Regions from separate parts of the Pengzhenrongella sp. genome, predicted to be linked through region 1. Evidence: riboswitches for the same ligand, from Rfam matches in the RefSeq annotation. Region 1 holds a riboswitch; the other holds the start of a gene.
The links. Region 1 has a riboswitch for cyclic di-GMP ahead of VIM26_RS20810 (hypothetical protein). Riboswitches for the same ligand answer to the same signal wherever they lie in the genome.
Positions count from the first base shown of each region.

Region 2: it holds a riboswitch for cyclic di-GMP, as region 1 does, so the genes downstream of both, VIM26_RS08165 (BldC family transcriptional regulator) here and VIM26_RS20810 (hypothetical protein) in region 1, are expected to answer to the same signal.

Region 1 covers NZ_DATCNW010000365.1:78-8,276, reverse strand. Annotated here, with positions in the region: gene thiC (phosphomethylpyrimidine synthase ThiC) at 1-683, opposite strand, end outside; gene VIM26_RS20830 (Uma2 family endonuclease) at 839-1,399, opposite strand; gene VIM26_RS20825 (hypothetical protein) at 1,459-1,641, opposite strand; gene VIM26_RS20820 (DNA topoisomerase IV subunit B) at 1,684-3,813, opposite strand; gene VIM26_RS20815 (DUF7455 domain-containing protein) at 3,987-4,196, shown strand; gene VIM26_RS20810 (hypothetical protein) at 4,507-4,707, opposite strand; cyclic di-GMP riboswitch class I at 4,722-4,795, opposite strand; gene VIM26_RS20805 (RNA polymerase sigma factor) at 5,118-6,620, opposite strand; gene VIM26_RS20800 (universal stress protein) at 6,758-7,213, opposite strand; partial or broken gene VIM26_RS20795 (DUF4192 domain-containing protein) at 7,445-8,199, opposite strand, start outside.
Region 2 covers NZ_DATCNW010000139.1:38,253-43,064, forward strand. Annotated here, with positions in the region: gene VIM26_RS08155 (DUF3145 domain-containing protein) at 149-652, opposite strand; gene def (peptide deformylase) at 768-1,253, opposite strand; gene VIM26_RS08165 (BldC family transcriptional regulator) at 1,393-1,626, opposite strand; cyclic di-GMP riboswitch class I at 1,650-1,723, opposite strand; gene VIM26_RS08170 (hypothetical protein) at 2,180-2,737, shown strand; tRNA gene VIM26_RS08175 (tRNA-Ile) at 2,785-2,858, opposite strand; gene VIM26_RS08180 (hypothetical protein) at 2,949-3,458, shown strand; tRNA gene VIM26_RS08185 (tRNA-Asn) at 3,482-3,554, shown strand; gene VIM26_RS08190 (DUF302 domain-containing protein) at 3,745-4,263, opposite strand; gene VIM26_RS08195 (ArsR family transcriptional regulator) at 4,508-4,812, shown strand, end outside.

The DNA of each region.
Region 1 (8,199 bases):
CACTGCTCGATGACGGTGTCCCGGTAGATCTCCCAGGTCAGCGAGCCGGGATCGCCGTTGACCTTCTCCAGCGCCTGGTAGATGGGCACGGTGCCCACCGGGATGGGCGAGTTGCGCAGGATCCACTCGCGGGTCAGGTGGATGTCCCGGCCGGTCGACAGGTCCATCAGGGTGTCGGCGCCCCAGCGGGCGGCCCACACCATCTTCTCCACCTCCTGCGCGACGGACGAGGTGACCGCGGAGTTACCGATGTTGGCATTGATCTTCACCGCGAACGCCTTGCCGATGATCATCGGCTCGCTCTGCGGATGCCGGTGGTTGGCCGGGATCACGGCCCGACCCCGCGCGACCTCGTCGCGCACGAGCTCGACGGGCAACCCCTCCCGCGCGGCCACGAACGCCATCTCGGGAGTGGTGATCCCCGCTCGCGCCCAGACCAGCTGCGTCGCGGCGCCGTCGATGGGCTCTGGTCGGGCCCAGCCGTCGCGGGTCGGTGGCAGGCCGGCCTGCACGTCGATGACGGCGGCGCTGTCCGTGAACGGGCCGGAGGTGTCGTACAGGTCGAAGTGCTCGCCGTTGCTGAGGTTCACCCGCCGGATCGGGATGCTCAGTCCGGGGAATCCGGGGACCTCGTCATAGCGCTTCGTGCTGCCCTGGATGGGTCCGGTGGTGACAGTGGACACAACTGTGCCGTCGTTAGTGCGCATCGTGGTGCTTCTCCCTACGCCGGAATTACCCGGACAGGTTCAACGGTCGACGGCCCGAGCCGTCCTCTCAGCTCGCTGGTGCGAGCTCCCGTGGTTGTTGCTGACCGCGACACCCTAGCCCGATCCGCGAGCTACCAGCGCGCGAGGTCCGCGGGCACGAGCGTGACCTCGAACGGATTCGCGAGCGTCAGCCGCTCGTCGTCGACCGCGCGCCCGACCTCGACGTACGCGCCGTCGACGAGGTCCAGCGCGAGGACCGACGGGTGCTCCGGGCCCGGGTCGACGATCCAGTACGAGCGCACCCCGGCCCGCTCGTACCGCTCGCGCTTGAGGAGCAGGTCCTTCATCCGGGTCGAGGGCGAGAGCACCTCGACGGCGAGGTCGAGCTCGGGGTAGGTGACGTTCTTGACCTCGAGTCGGTCGCGCCGCACCACCAACAGGTCCGGTTGGAGGTTGGTGAGCTGGTCCGGACGCCAGTCCAGCGGCGAGAGGAAGACCTTGAGGTGCGCCGGGCACCCGTGCCGCAGGACGAGGTAGATCTCACCGATCACGGACTGGTGGGTCGCCCTCGGAGCGGGGGTCACGAGCAGCATCCCGTCCAGCAGCTCCCACTGCAGGCCATCCTCCGGGATCGCGTCGAGGTCGTCGACGGTGAAGACCTCCCCGACGCGACGAGTCTCCTGCACGGCCATACCCGACATCGTGCCTCCCTGCCCCTCGCCCTGCCAGTCCTGCTCGAACCGCTCGGACCTCAGGTACGCGGCGACGCGGCGTCGAACTCCTCGCACTGCGCGACGAGCACGGCGAGCGCCGGGACGTCGTCGAGCACGAGGGGCCGCCAGACCAGGCCGTGCTCCGGGCGAGGCAGCGGTACGTCGTGCGGGGCGAGCGCGCGGTCAGCGAGCGAGACCTTCGGGGCGGATGACGTGGCCATCTGGCACAGGCTAGGCGAGCGACCCGCTCGCCGCCGAGCCCTTTACGCGTCGATGCGGCTGCGGTCCATCTCCGCGGCGCCGGCCACGATGAAGTCCTTGCGGGGCGAGACGTCGCTGCCCATCAGCAGCTCGAACACCCGCTCGGCGTCGTGGGCGTCCTCCATCCGGACGCGGCGGAGCATGCGGTGTCGCGGGTCCATGGTCGTCTCGGCGAGCTGGTCGGCGTCCATCTCTCCGAGGCCCTTGTAGCGCTGGATGTCTTCCTTGTAGCGCTTGCCGGCCTTGTCGAGCTTCTTCAGCGTCGTCGCGAGCTCCGCCTCGGAGTAGGTGTACACGTACTCGTTCTTCCGCGAGCCTGCGCCGATCACCTCGACCCGGTGCAGTGGCGGCACCGCCGCGTACACCCGGCCGGCGACGACGAGCGGGCGCATGTAGCGGAAGAAGAGCGTGAGCAGCAGCGTCCGGATGTGGGCGCCGTCGACGTCGGCGTCGGTCATCAGCACGATCTTGCCGTACCGCGCGGCCTCGAGCTCGAAGGAGCGACCCGAGCCGGCGCCGAGCACCTGGATGATCGCGGCGCACTCGGCGTTCTTCAGCATGTCCGTGATGGACGCCTTCTGGACGTTGAGGATCTTCCCGCGGATCGGCAGCAGCGCCTGGAAGTCCGAGCTGCGCGCGAGCTTGGCCGTACCGAGCGCGCTGTCGCCCTCGACGATGAACAGCTCGCTGCGTTCGACGTCGTCGCTGCGGCAGTCGGCGAGCTTCGCCGGCAGCGAGGAAGTTTCGAGCGCGTTCTTGCGGCGCGAGATCTCCTTCTGCTTGCGGGCGCTCAGCCGGGCCCGCATCTCCGCGACGACCTTGTCCAGCAGGAGCGTGGCCTGCGTCTTCTGGTCGCGCTTGACGGAGTTGAGCAGCGCATTGAGCTCGGTGTCGACGACCTTGGCGACGATGTTGCGCACCGGCGCGGTGCCCAGGACCTCCTTGGTCTGACCCTCGAACTGCGGCTCCGCGAGCCGCACCGTGAGCACCGCCGTCATCCCGGCGAGCACGTCGTCCTTCTCGATCCGCTCCGCGTCGCCACGGGCGGTGATCTTCAGCCGCCGCGCGTTCGCCTCGACCGCCTTGCGCATCGTGCGCAGCAGCCCGGCCTCGAAGCCGGCCAGGTGCGACCCGCCCTTGGGCGTCGCGATGATGTTGACGAAGGTCCGCATCTCGGTCTCGTAGCCGGTCCCCCAGCGCAGCGCGATGTCGACCTCGCACTCGCGGGTGACCGCCTTGGGGGTCAGGTGGCCCTTCTCATCGAGCACCGGCACGGTCTCCACGAACGACCCCGAGCCGGACAGGTGCCAGGTGCTCGTGACCGGGGCGTCCGGCGCGAGGAAGTCCACGAAGTCGACGGTTCCGCCGGAGTGCTGGAACGTCTCCGAGTGCGGGCCGTCGGCGCCCGGGGTGCCGGCCAGGCCGCGCTCGTCGCGCACGGTGACGGTCAGCCCGGGGACGAGGAACGTCGTCTGGCGCGCGCGGGTCACGAGCTCGTCGTAGGAGAAGACGGCGTTCGCCGGGAACACCTGCCGGTCCGACCAGTACCGGACCCGGGTGCTCGTGCGGGCCTTCGGCGCCTTGCCGACGACGGTGAGCTCGGAGCCCGAGACGAACGGCGCGAACGGCGAGTCCGGCGAGGGGCCCGACGGCGGGTCGGTGAACACTCCCGGCTCTCCCCGATGGAACGTCATCCGGTAGACCTTGCCGTTGCGCTCGACGTCGGTGTCGAGCCGCGAGGAGAGCGCGTTGACGACGCTCGCGCCGACGCCGTGCAGGCCACCGGAGGCGCCGTAGGAACCGCCGCCGAACTTGCCGCCGGCGTGCAGCTTGGTGAAGACGACCTCGACACCGGTCAGGCCCGTCTTCGGCTCGATGTCCACCGGGATACCGCGGCCGTTGTCGTACACCTCGACCGAGCTGTCGGCGTGCAGCACGATCTCGATCCGGTCGCAGTGCCCCGCGAGCGCCTCATCGACGGCGTTGTCGATGATCTCCCACATGCAGTGCATGAGCCCGCGGGAGTCGGTCGAGCCGATGTACATGCCCGGACGCTTGCGCACGGCCTCCAGGCCCTCGAGCACGGAGAGATGCCGGGCGGTATAGCTGGACTGTGTGGATACGGTTGACACGGTGCCCGATCGTAGTCGCTCGCGAACGCGCCGCCGGGGAGGCGTGGCCGCGGGCAGAATCACCCCGATCCGGCGGGGATGTCCCTATTCCGGACTTCGCGGGTAGCGAACCAACCCACTTGGGTGACTACAAATCCCGTTTCGGGTGGTTACATGTGCTTGTGAACGCGACGATGACCGAACCGCTGACCGTAGCCGACCGCTGCGACCGCTGTGGCGCCCAGGCGTATGTGCGCGTCTTCATGCCCGGTGGCGAGCTGCTCTTCTGCGCCCACCACGCACGGGAGCACGCGCCGAAGTTCTCCGCGCTGGCCACACATGTCCAGGATGAGAGCGAGCGCCTCCTGAAGGAACACGGCGCCGGGATCGGCAACGCCAACTAATTCCCACGCCCGTGGGCTGATCCCACGACCCTCGGTGCAGGGCCCCGTCCGATCCTTCCGATCGCCGACGGGGCCCTTCGCTGTGCCCGGACTCCGTCGGTGCGACCCGCCTGCAGGGCCCGGGCCGGAGCCGGTGCTCGAAGCGGAGCGGAGAGCTCGTCGGTGCGCGCTCCTACGCCGATGCGCGCGCATCGGCCTTCCGCCGAAAGTGGTTGGAAGGCGAACCTGCTTGCAGGTTCGAGAGCTCAGGTGCTCGAGACCTCAACGACTCGAGAGCTCAGCTGCTCGAGAGCTCCAGCTGCTCGAGAGCTCAGCGGATCTGCACGGGCACGAAGCCCAGGCGACCGTCCGAGCCCGGTCCGGACGACTGGCGCCGGACGAGGGCCTCGAGGGACGAACCCGCCAGCGGGCGCGCCGGAAGACCGCCCGGGGTGTCGTCGCGCAGGGTCTCGCTATGAGGAGATCGAGCGTTCATGCCGTTCTCGGGGGTGGCACCAGTGAAGTCGACCATGATTGCTCCTGTCGTTCGGAATCCCGGCTGACCCGAGGGCCCCGTGGCTTTGCGTCCCTGCCTCACGACAGGTTTGCTCTTCTCGCTGACGTTGTGAACGCTAGCCGATGAGGTGCCGCGGAGGGCGTCGAGGGGTCGGAATTGGCCCATTTGGCCTAGACCTGAGCGCATCGAAGGAGTAATTCCCGACCCCGGCGTGCCGATGAGAATGGATGCCACCAGTCCGCCCACGGACGGCCTACGAAGCCAGGGCGGCACCCTCAACCACCACCCTCCAGCGAACCCGTCAGCTCTGGCGCGGTCCCGGGCGCGCGCTGGCGCTGACAGCTGCGGTGTGACCGGGGACGCGAGAGGGCCCGACCGCAGATCGGGTCGGGCCCTTCTCGTTGCGCTGGTCGAACTGGTCGAACTCAGTCGAGGTAGTCGCGCAGCACCTGGGACCGGCTCGGGTGGCGCAGCTTCGACATCGTCTTGGACTCGATCTGCCGGATCCGCTCGCGCGTGACCCCGTAGACCTTGCCGATCTCGTCGAGCGTCTTGGGCTGGCCGTCGGTCAGGCCGAACCGCATCGAGACCACGCCGGCCTCGCGCTCGGAGAGCGTGTCGAGCACCTGGTGCAGCTGCTCCTGCAGGAGCGTGAAGCTCACCGCGTCGGCCGGGACGACCGCTTCGGAGTCCTCGATGAGGTCGCCGAACTCGCTGTCGCCGTCCTCGCCGAGCGGGGTGTGCAGCGAGATGGGCTCGCGGCCGTACTTCTGGACCTCGACGACCTTCTCGGGGGTCATGTCGAGCTCCTTGGCGAGCTCCTCCGGGGTGGGCTCGCGGCCCAGGTCCTGGAGCATCTGACGCTGCACGCGGGCCAGCTTGTTGATGACCTCGACCATGTGCACCGGGATGCGGATGGTGCGCGCCTGGTCAGCCATCGCGCGGGTGATGGCCTGGCGGATCCACCACGTCGCGTAGGTCGAGAACTTGTAGCCCTTGGTGTAGTCGAACTTCTCGACCGCACGGATCAGGCCGAGGTTGCCCTCCTGGATCAGGTCCAGGAAGAGCATGCCGCGCCCGGTGTAGCGCTTGGCGAGGGAGACGACGAGGCGCAGGTTCGCTTCGAGCAGGTGGTTCTTCGCGCGACGACCGTCGGCCGCGATCCACTCGAACTCGCGCTTGACCTTCGGCTCCATCTTGAGGCCGGCGCCGAGGCGTTCCTCCGCGAAGAGTCCGGCCTCGATCCGCTTGGCGAGGTCGACCTCCTGCTCGGCGTTCAGCAGCGCGACCTTGCCGATCTGCTTCAGGTAGTCCTTGACCGGGTCGGCCGTGGCGCCCGCGGTGACGACCTGCTGGGCGGGCGCGTCGTCCTCGTCGGCGTCGGAGTACATGAAGCCGGCGCTCTCGGACTCGTCCTCGACCTTCGCGACGACGACCGGCGCCTCGTCGGGCGTCTCAACGGCTTCGGGATCACCCTCGGCGTGGTCGGGAGTGTCCTTGACGGCGGCCTTCGCGGCCTTCACGGTCGCGGCCTTCACGGAGGCGGCCTTCTTCGCGGCGGGCTTCTTGGCCGCGGGCGCCCGCTTCGCGGTGGCCGGCTTGGCTGCCGCAGCGGACTCGACCGAGTCCGACGGCGCGTCAACCGTTGCCTTGGTGGTCTTGCGAGCTGTTGTGGTGGCAGCCGCGACCCGGGACTTTGCCACGACTGCCGTGGTCATCACCGGGTTTTCGACAGCAATGCCGGCGGCGGCCAGCCCGCGATAGACAGCCTTGAGACGCTTGGCATCATTGACGTCGGCGGACTCGCACGCCGTACGGAAGGACTCAGCGTCCACCGTTCCGTGGGTGCGGCCGCGCATGACGAGGTCTGCAAGAGCAGCATGCTCGAACTCGCGCGGAAGTGCAGGATTTGTGGAGAGGGACGACACGAACGACCTTTCGGCAGCGCCTGGGCCCGGAGTCGAGGTCCGGGGTACATAAGTATTGTACCGGCCAGGTCGTCACACGCCCTGCCGAAGACCGCCTCTCACGGAGGCTCGACTGACCAACGAGCGGCGCGAGCCGATCATTCCCGGCTCGTAGTGCCCGCCAGCTCCCGCTCGACGACGGGGGCGACACGCGCGGCGAGCTCCGGCTTGACGGCAAGCACCGGGCACGGGGCGTCCAGCAGGATCCGCTGGGCGTTGGCCCCGAGGATCAGCTTGCCGACCGGGCTGCGGCGACGCAGTCCGATGACGATCAGCGAGCCGTCGTTCTCCTCGGCCGCGGCGATCAGGTCGTCTGCCACGTCCCGGCTGCGCGCCACGAGACGGACCTCATGCGGGACGCCACGCTCGTCGAGCCCACGGCACACCTCGTTGAGTGCCAACTCTTCGTCCGGTGTGCCCCGAAGCTCACGATCGTTCCCCTGGTGACTCGTGACCACGACGAGACGCGTCGAGCGCTTCTGCGCCTCGACCGTTGCCGCCTCGAGCGCAGTGCGGCCCTCGGGTGTGGCGAGATAGCCAACAACGATGCTCATGTGTCCTCCGTTGCACTCATGGTTGCCCTCATGCCGGATTGCACGCATGCCGGTCAGGACCGGTCACCCGACGTTACCCGAGAAGAACATTGCGCGTCGGGACAGAAGTCCGCTACGCCGTTTGGTACGGCGTAGCGGGAGTTTGGTAGCGCGTAGCGGACGGTGCGGATTTCACCCGGGCTCGCCTCGGCGCGGTGCCGGCTCGCGGACATCGGCTCGCGCCGGACGCGATCACGCCGAGCGGCGGACCCACCCGGGTGCGAGCCCGCCCGCGACCGCATCGCTCAGCAGGTGGGCGAGCCGGTGCGCCGGGTCCGCCTCGAGGGCCCGATCGAGCAGGACCCCCGCCCGGGTGCCGTCACCTCGCCACCAGGCGAGCATCGCCAGCAGGGTGAGCGACGGCGCCTGATGCTCCGCGCGGGCGTGTGCGACCACCCGTTCGAGCACCTCCACGCCGGCCGCGACGAGCACGTCGTCGGGCGGGACGCCCCGTCTGGTGTCGGTGATCGCCCCCAGCGCGCCGGACGTGCCGTGCGCGCCGTCCCTGGAGGTCGCGTCGACCGTGCCGATGATCGACCGCTCCGGCAGGTCCCCCGTGCCCGGGACCAGCGCGAGCAGCACCGCGTCGCGGACCCGCACATCGCCCAGGGACGCCTCGATCCGACCCAGCAGGTCCGGCCGCACCACGGGGTCGCCGGCGAGGCTCCGGTCCAGGGCGGCGCGCCACGCGGCCAGCCCGTGCGCGCGCCAGCGGCCGAGCTGCTCGTCACCAGCGGCCCGGGCGTCGACCTGGCGGGCACGACACCGCTCGGCGACCCGCGCGGTGTTGCGGCGTGCCGCCGCCGGCGCGGGTTCGATCCGCGCCAGGTCCTCGCGCGAGTCGGCAACGAGGGCACCGGCGAGCACCATGTGGGCGCCGACCGCGGTGCCCTCGAGCTCGCGCAGCGGCCGCCCGCCGGGCGGGCAGCAGTCATCATCCGAGCAGT
Region 2 (4,812 bases), on a different contig from region 1:
CGCACGGTCTGACGGTCGTGTCTCCAGCAGTTGTCAGCCCCAGCGCCCGGTAGGGACCGCGCTGGGGCTGACACGTTTGGGTCGGCGAGAGTTGTCAGCCCCAGCGCGCGTCAGGGACCGCGCTGGGGCTGACAACTCGGTTGTGGGGTCAGCCGACGCGGTGGAGCCAGCGGACGGGGGCGCCGGCGCCCGCGTAGCGGAACGGCTCGAGCTCGTCGTCCCACGCCTGGCCGAGCGCGAGACCGAGCTCGGCACGGAGCCGGGACGCATCCCGGCCGTGCTCGAGGGCCGCGCGGATCCGGTCCTCCGGCACGACGACGTTCCCGTGCACGTCCGTGGCGGCGTGGAAGATGCCGAGCTCGGGCGTATGGCTCCACCGGGCGCCGTCGGCGCCGTGGCTCGCCTCCTCGGTCACCTCGTAGCGCAGGTGCGCCCAGCCGCGCAGGCCGGAGGTGAGCAGCGCTCCGGTGCCCTGCGGGCCCTGCCAGGAGCGCTCCGCCCGGTACATGCCGGGGGCCGCAGGCTGCTCGATCCAGTCGAGGGTTACGCGCACGCCAAGGACGCCGCCGGCGGCCCACTCGATATGCGGGCAGAGCGCGCGCGGCGCCGAGTGCACGAAAAGCACACCGCGGGTGATGACACCACCAGCCATGTCGTCCCTCCTGACGGGTCGAGGTTCATCTTCCCCAACGACCTCATCCCTGACGGGAGGTGGCACGCCGCGAGCGACGTGCTGCGTTCATCATGCCGTACCGGGCGCGAGGCGGCTACAGCTGCTCGCGCATCGCCCGCATCGCCTTTTTGCGGACGGCGCGCTCGAGGCGGTCGAGGTAGAGCATCCCGTCGAGGTGGTCCACCTCGTGCTGCAGGCAGCGGGCCATCAGCTCGGTCCCCTCGACGGAGACCTCCTTGCCGTCGAGGTCCGTGCCGACGACGCGCGCGTACCAGGCGCGCTTGGTCGGGTACCAGAGGCCGGGCACCGACAGGCAGCCCTCGTCGCCGTCCTGGTAGTCCTCGGAGATCTCGACGACGGTCGGGTTGAGCACGTACCCGACCTCGTCCTCGATGTTCCAGGAGAAGGCCCGCAGGCTGACGCCGATCTGGTTCGCCGCGAGGCCGGCCCGTCCCTCGTGGTCGACCGTCTCGAGGAGGTCCTCCACGAGTGATCGAACGCGGGCGTCGATCGTCGTGATCGGCTCACACGGGGTTCGCAGGACCGGATCGCCGACCGTGCGGATCTCTCTCATCGCCATGGCTCGATCCTCCCATGACCAGCATGGCCGCCGTGGCAGGGCGACAGCGATGGGCGGCACCCACGGCCGGGACGCACAAAGGGCGTGGGCGCGGTTCGACCCGCGTCCACGCCCCTACGTACGTCGCCTAGCTAGAGATCTACAGCGACGGGTCTGCCTGCTGAGGTACGCCCCTGAGCAGGGAACGAACCTCGACCTCGTGGAACCGGCGGTGACCACCGAGGGTCCGGATCGCCGAGATCTTGCCGGCCTTCGCCCATCGGGTGACCGTCTTCGGGTCGACGTGGAACATCGCAGCGACCTCAGCCGGCGTCAGGAGCGCGTCGGGTGCGGTCGCCTTGGAATCACTCGGACTGCCGGAGGTGAGTGGCATTGTCATGAACTTTCTCCCTGTCGTTCGGTAGCTCGGCTGGCCCGAAGGCCCCGTGGCTTTGCGTCCCCACCTCTCGGTGGGTTTGCCCCTTTTCGCTGACTGGGACATCATGCCCCGAACAGGACATATCTGCAATGGGCCGTACGTGGCTCTTCAACGTTTCACCCGAGGTCCGGGGCAGTTTCTCCCGTCCTGCACCGCCTTGCCCGGGGTGGTGGGAGGAGGTCTCGGTTCGAGCCGGTATGGGTCTGCCGTTCGAGTGCTCGGAGCTCCGTTCACCGCGCGGAGCAGCGCATTCCCGTTTAGAGTCGGTTCAACGTCCTGGCGCGAGCCGGGCGGGTGGGCGCGGGTCCACTGCGCAGGGTTGGGCGCCTCATCTTGTGCGGATGAGGCGCCCGATCTTTTCCCGAACGGGTGACGGCCCGCCCGATTAGCACCCGTTCGGTCGTATCGCGAGGTTCCGGCCGGAGCGTTACCGGGCCTCATGGACTCCTTCGGCAGTCGGCCGGGCGTGATGAGGGGAACCTTGGCGAGGGCTGACTACCATCGGCCGGTGACCAACGACGAGCGCCCCACCACCTTCCGCGAGCCGAGACCGGCCGCCGCCGTCGAACACGCCGGGATCGAGCCCGCGTCCGCGTTCGAGGTGCACTCTCCTGAGCAGGCGCACACGTTGCCGGGTGGCGGCGGGGACTCCAAGGAGCAGCGGAACGCCGAGCGGTACATCCTGGACGCCCTCGGCGAGCGGCTCGGCGTGGTTCTCGAGCCTCGGAGCCTGTACCACTCCTCGGGCGCGAAGGTGGAGGTCGACGGAGCCGACGCCGACCTGACCGTGCTCGTCGAGTGCTGGGCGCACCAGGGTGCAGCGAAGGGCGGTCACAAGCTCAAGCTGATGAACGAGGCGCTCAAGCTGCACTGGATCGCGTCCACGCTCCCGCACCGTCCCCGCGTCATCCTCGGTGTGACCGACGAGGCCGCAGTGGAGCATCTGCGGGGCAACTCCTGGCAGGGACAGGCGCTGCGGGATCTCGGAGTCGAACTCGAGGTGGTCGAGGTTCTCGAGGGCATCCGGGCCGGCGTCGTGCGGGCCCAGGAGCGGCCGTACCGGTAGGTGCGCCAGCGCGGGCCGGCGGGGTGCACCGGCAGGTCCGCAAGGGGTGGGGCAGGTGGGGCTTGAACCCACGACCGACGGATTATGAGTCCGCTGCTCTGACCGGCTGAGCTACTGCCCCCGACGAACGCTCAGGCTACTCGGAGAGCAGCGGTCGCCATGCAGCGCGCCGCCAAGTGATCGAACCGGCGCGGCGCACTATCGTAGAGGCATGCCGCTGTTCGCCCACCCCAACGCCCTTCCGCCCGCCGTGCGGAGCCGCCTCGTGCTCGCGCACGGCGACCGGGTCATCGCCTCGGGCGAGATCACGGGCGGTTGGGCGATCGCCTCCCGGCTCGCGCTCTACGCGGCGGGCAGCGACGGGAAGATCCTGCGCCGACCGTGGTCCGACGTCGACCGGGCAAGCCTGGACGCCGACACCCAGACGATCACGGTCGTGTGGGTCGACGGCGGGACGCTGGACCTGCCGCTGGTGGACCACCGGCACCCGGCGTTCGCCCGGGCGCTGCGCGAACGGGTGCAGTCCTCGGTCGTGCACGGCGAGACGGTGAAGCTCCCGCACGGCCGGCAGGTCCGGGTGGCGCTGCGACGAGGCGAGGACGGGCTACTGTTCTCCCAGGTGATCGGCAATACGCAGGTCGATCTCGCCGACCCGGCGATCGCCGCGCTGGTCGAGGCTGCGGAGGCCCGGGTGCGCGGAGCGGCCGGACTACCCCTGTAGGGCTGTTAGAGTTTTCCACGCGATCCCTCGTAGCTCAATTGGCAGAGCATCCGACTGTTAATCGGACGGTTACTGGTTCGAGTCCAGTCGAGGGAGCAAGATCTAAGGCCCCTGACCATCGCAAACGCTGGTCAGGGGCCTTCGCTTTGCGTCCGCGTGCAATAGGCGTGCAATAGAGCCGCGCGCGTGCCACCCGCGCGGGCAGGCCCCGATGCTCAGAACGGGAGCTCGATCACGCTCGTTCGGCCCACGGTTCGGCACGGATGTCAGGCTCGTCGACGGTCGCTCACGGTTGTGGCATCGCCACAGCGCCAGATGCAGGTGTGCCCTGAGATCCGGGCAGCACGTCCTCAGCCTGAGCGTCGGACGACGCGCCGGCCGATGTTCGGCCCTGAGCGGCCGGCACGGCAGCCGCCCCGCCCAGGCTGCCCAACGCCGCACGCAGCCGCAAGGCCGCGTCATCGGCGACGGCACCGAGCTGTTCGTTGCCCGTGACTGCGACCATGACATGCGGGTCGAGGGCTTCGACGGTGGTGCGCCCGCCGCCGGCCGAACGCACCACGACGTTGCACGGCAGGAGCAGCCCGACCGACTCCTCTGCCTGCAGCGCCCGGTAGGCCAGCGGCGGGTTGCACGCGCCGAGAATCACCTGCGGAGCGATGTCGACGTCGAGCTTTGCCTTCATCGTCGCCGCCATGTCGATCTCGGTCAGGATGCCGAAACCCTGACCGAGGAGCGCGTCGCGAACGGCCCTCAGGGTCTGCGTGAAGGGCTGGTCCAGAGTTGTCCTGATGCCGTAATTCATGCTCGTGGTCCTCTCGGGTGTCATCGGCAGGTGCACCGCTCGGCCGGCTGGACGCTCGCCATGACGGAATCGACGTGCAGGCCGCAACCGGTCCAGGTGGTCTTTCCGCAACGCGCGCAACGAGCAGGACTACACATGAGTGACTCCCCGAGTAGGCAACTTCAGATGGGTCATCATACCCCTGGGGGTATCAACGCCACGACGACGACGGCCTTCGTCGTCATGGCCCTACCGAGCCTTCAATTTGTCGCGGGGGCTCGCTGGGATCCGCCCGCCGAACGCCCTGCGTGAGGTCAACCGGCTCATCGGTGCAGGCCTGCTCAAAGACCGCCGGGTGGGGCGCGCGCGCCTGGTCTCCGCTGACGTCTCGAGCCCGTACCACCAGCCCCTCGTGGCGATCCTCGCCCGGTCATTCGGTTCCGTTCTCGTCATCCGCGACGAGCTCGCTCCAGTCGCGGGGATCGACCAGGCGCTGATCTTCGGCTCGTGGGCCGCACGATTCCTCGGCCATGCCGGCCCGCAACCGCGCGACGTCGACGTCCTGGTGAT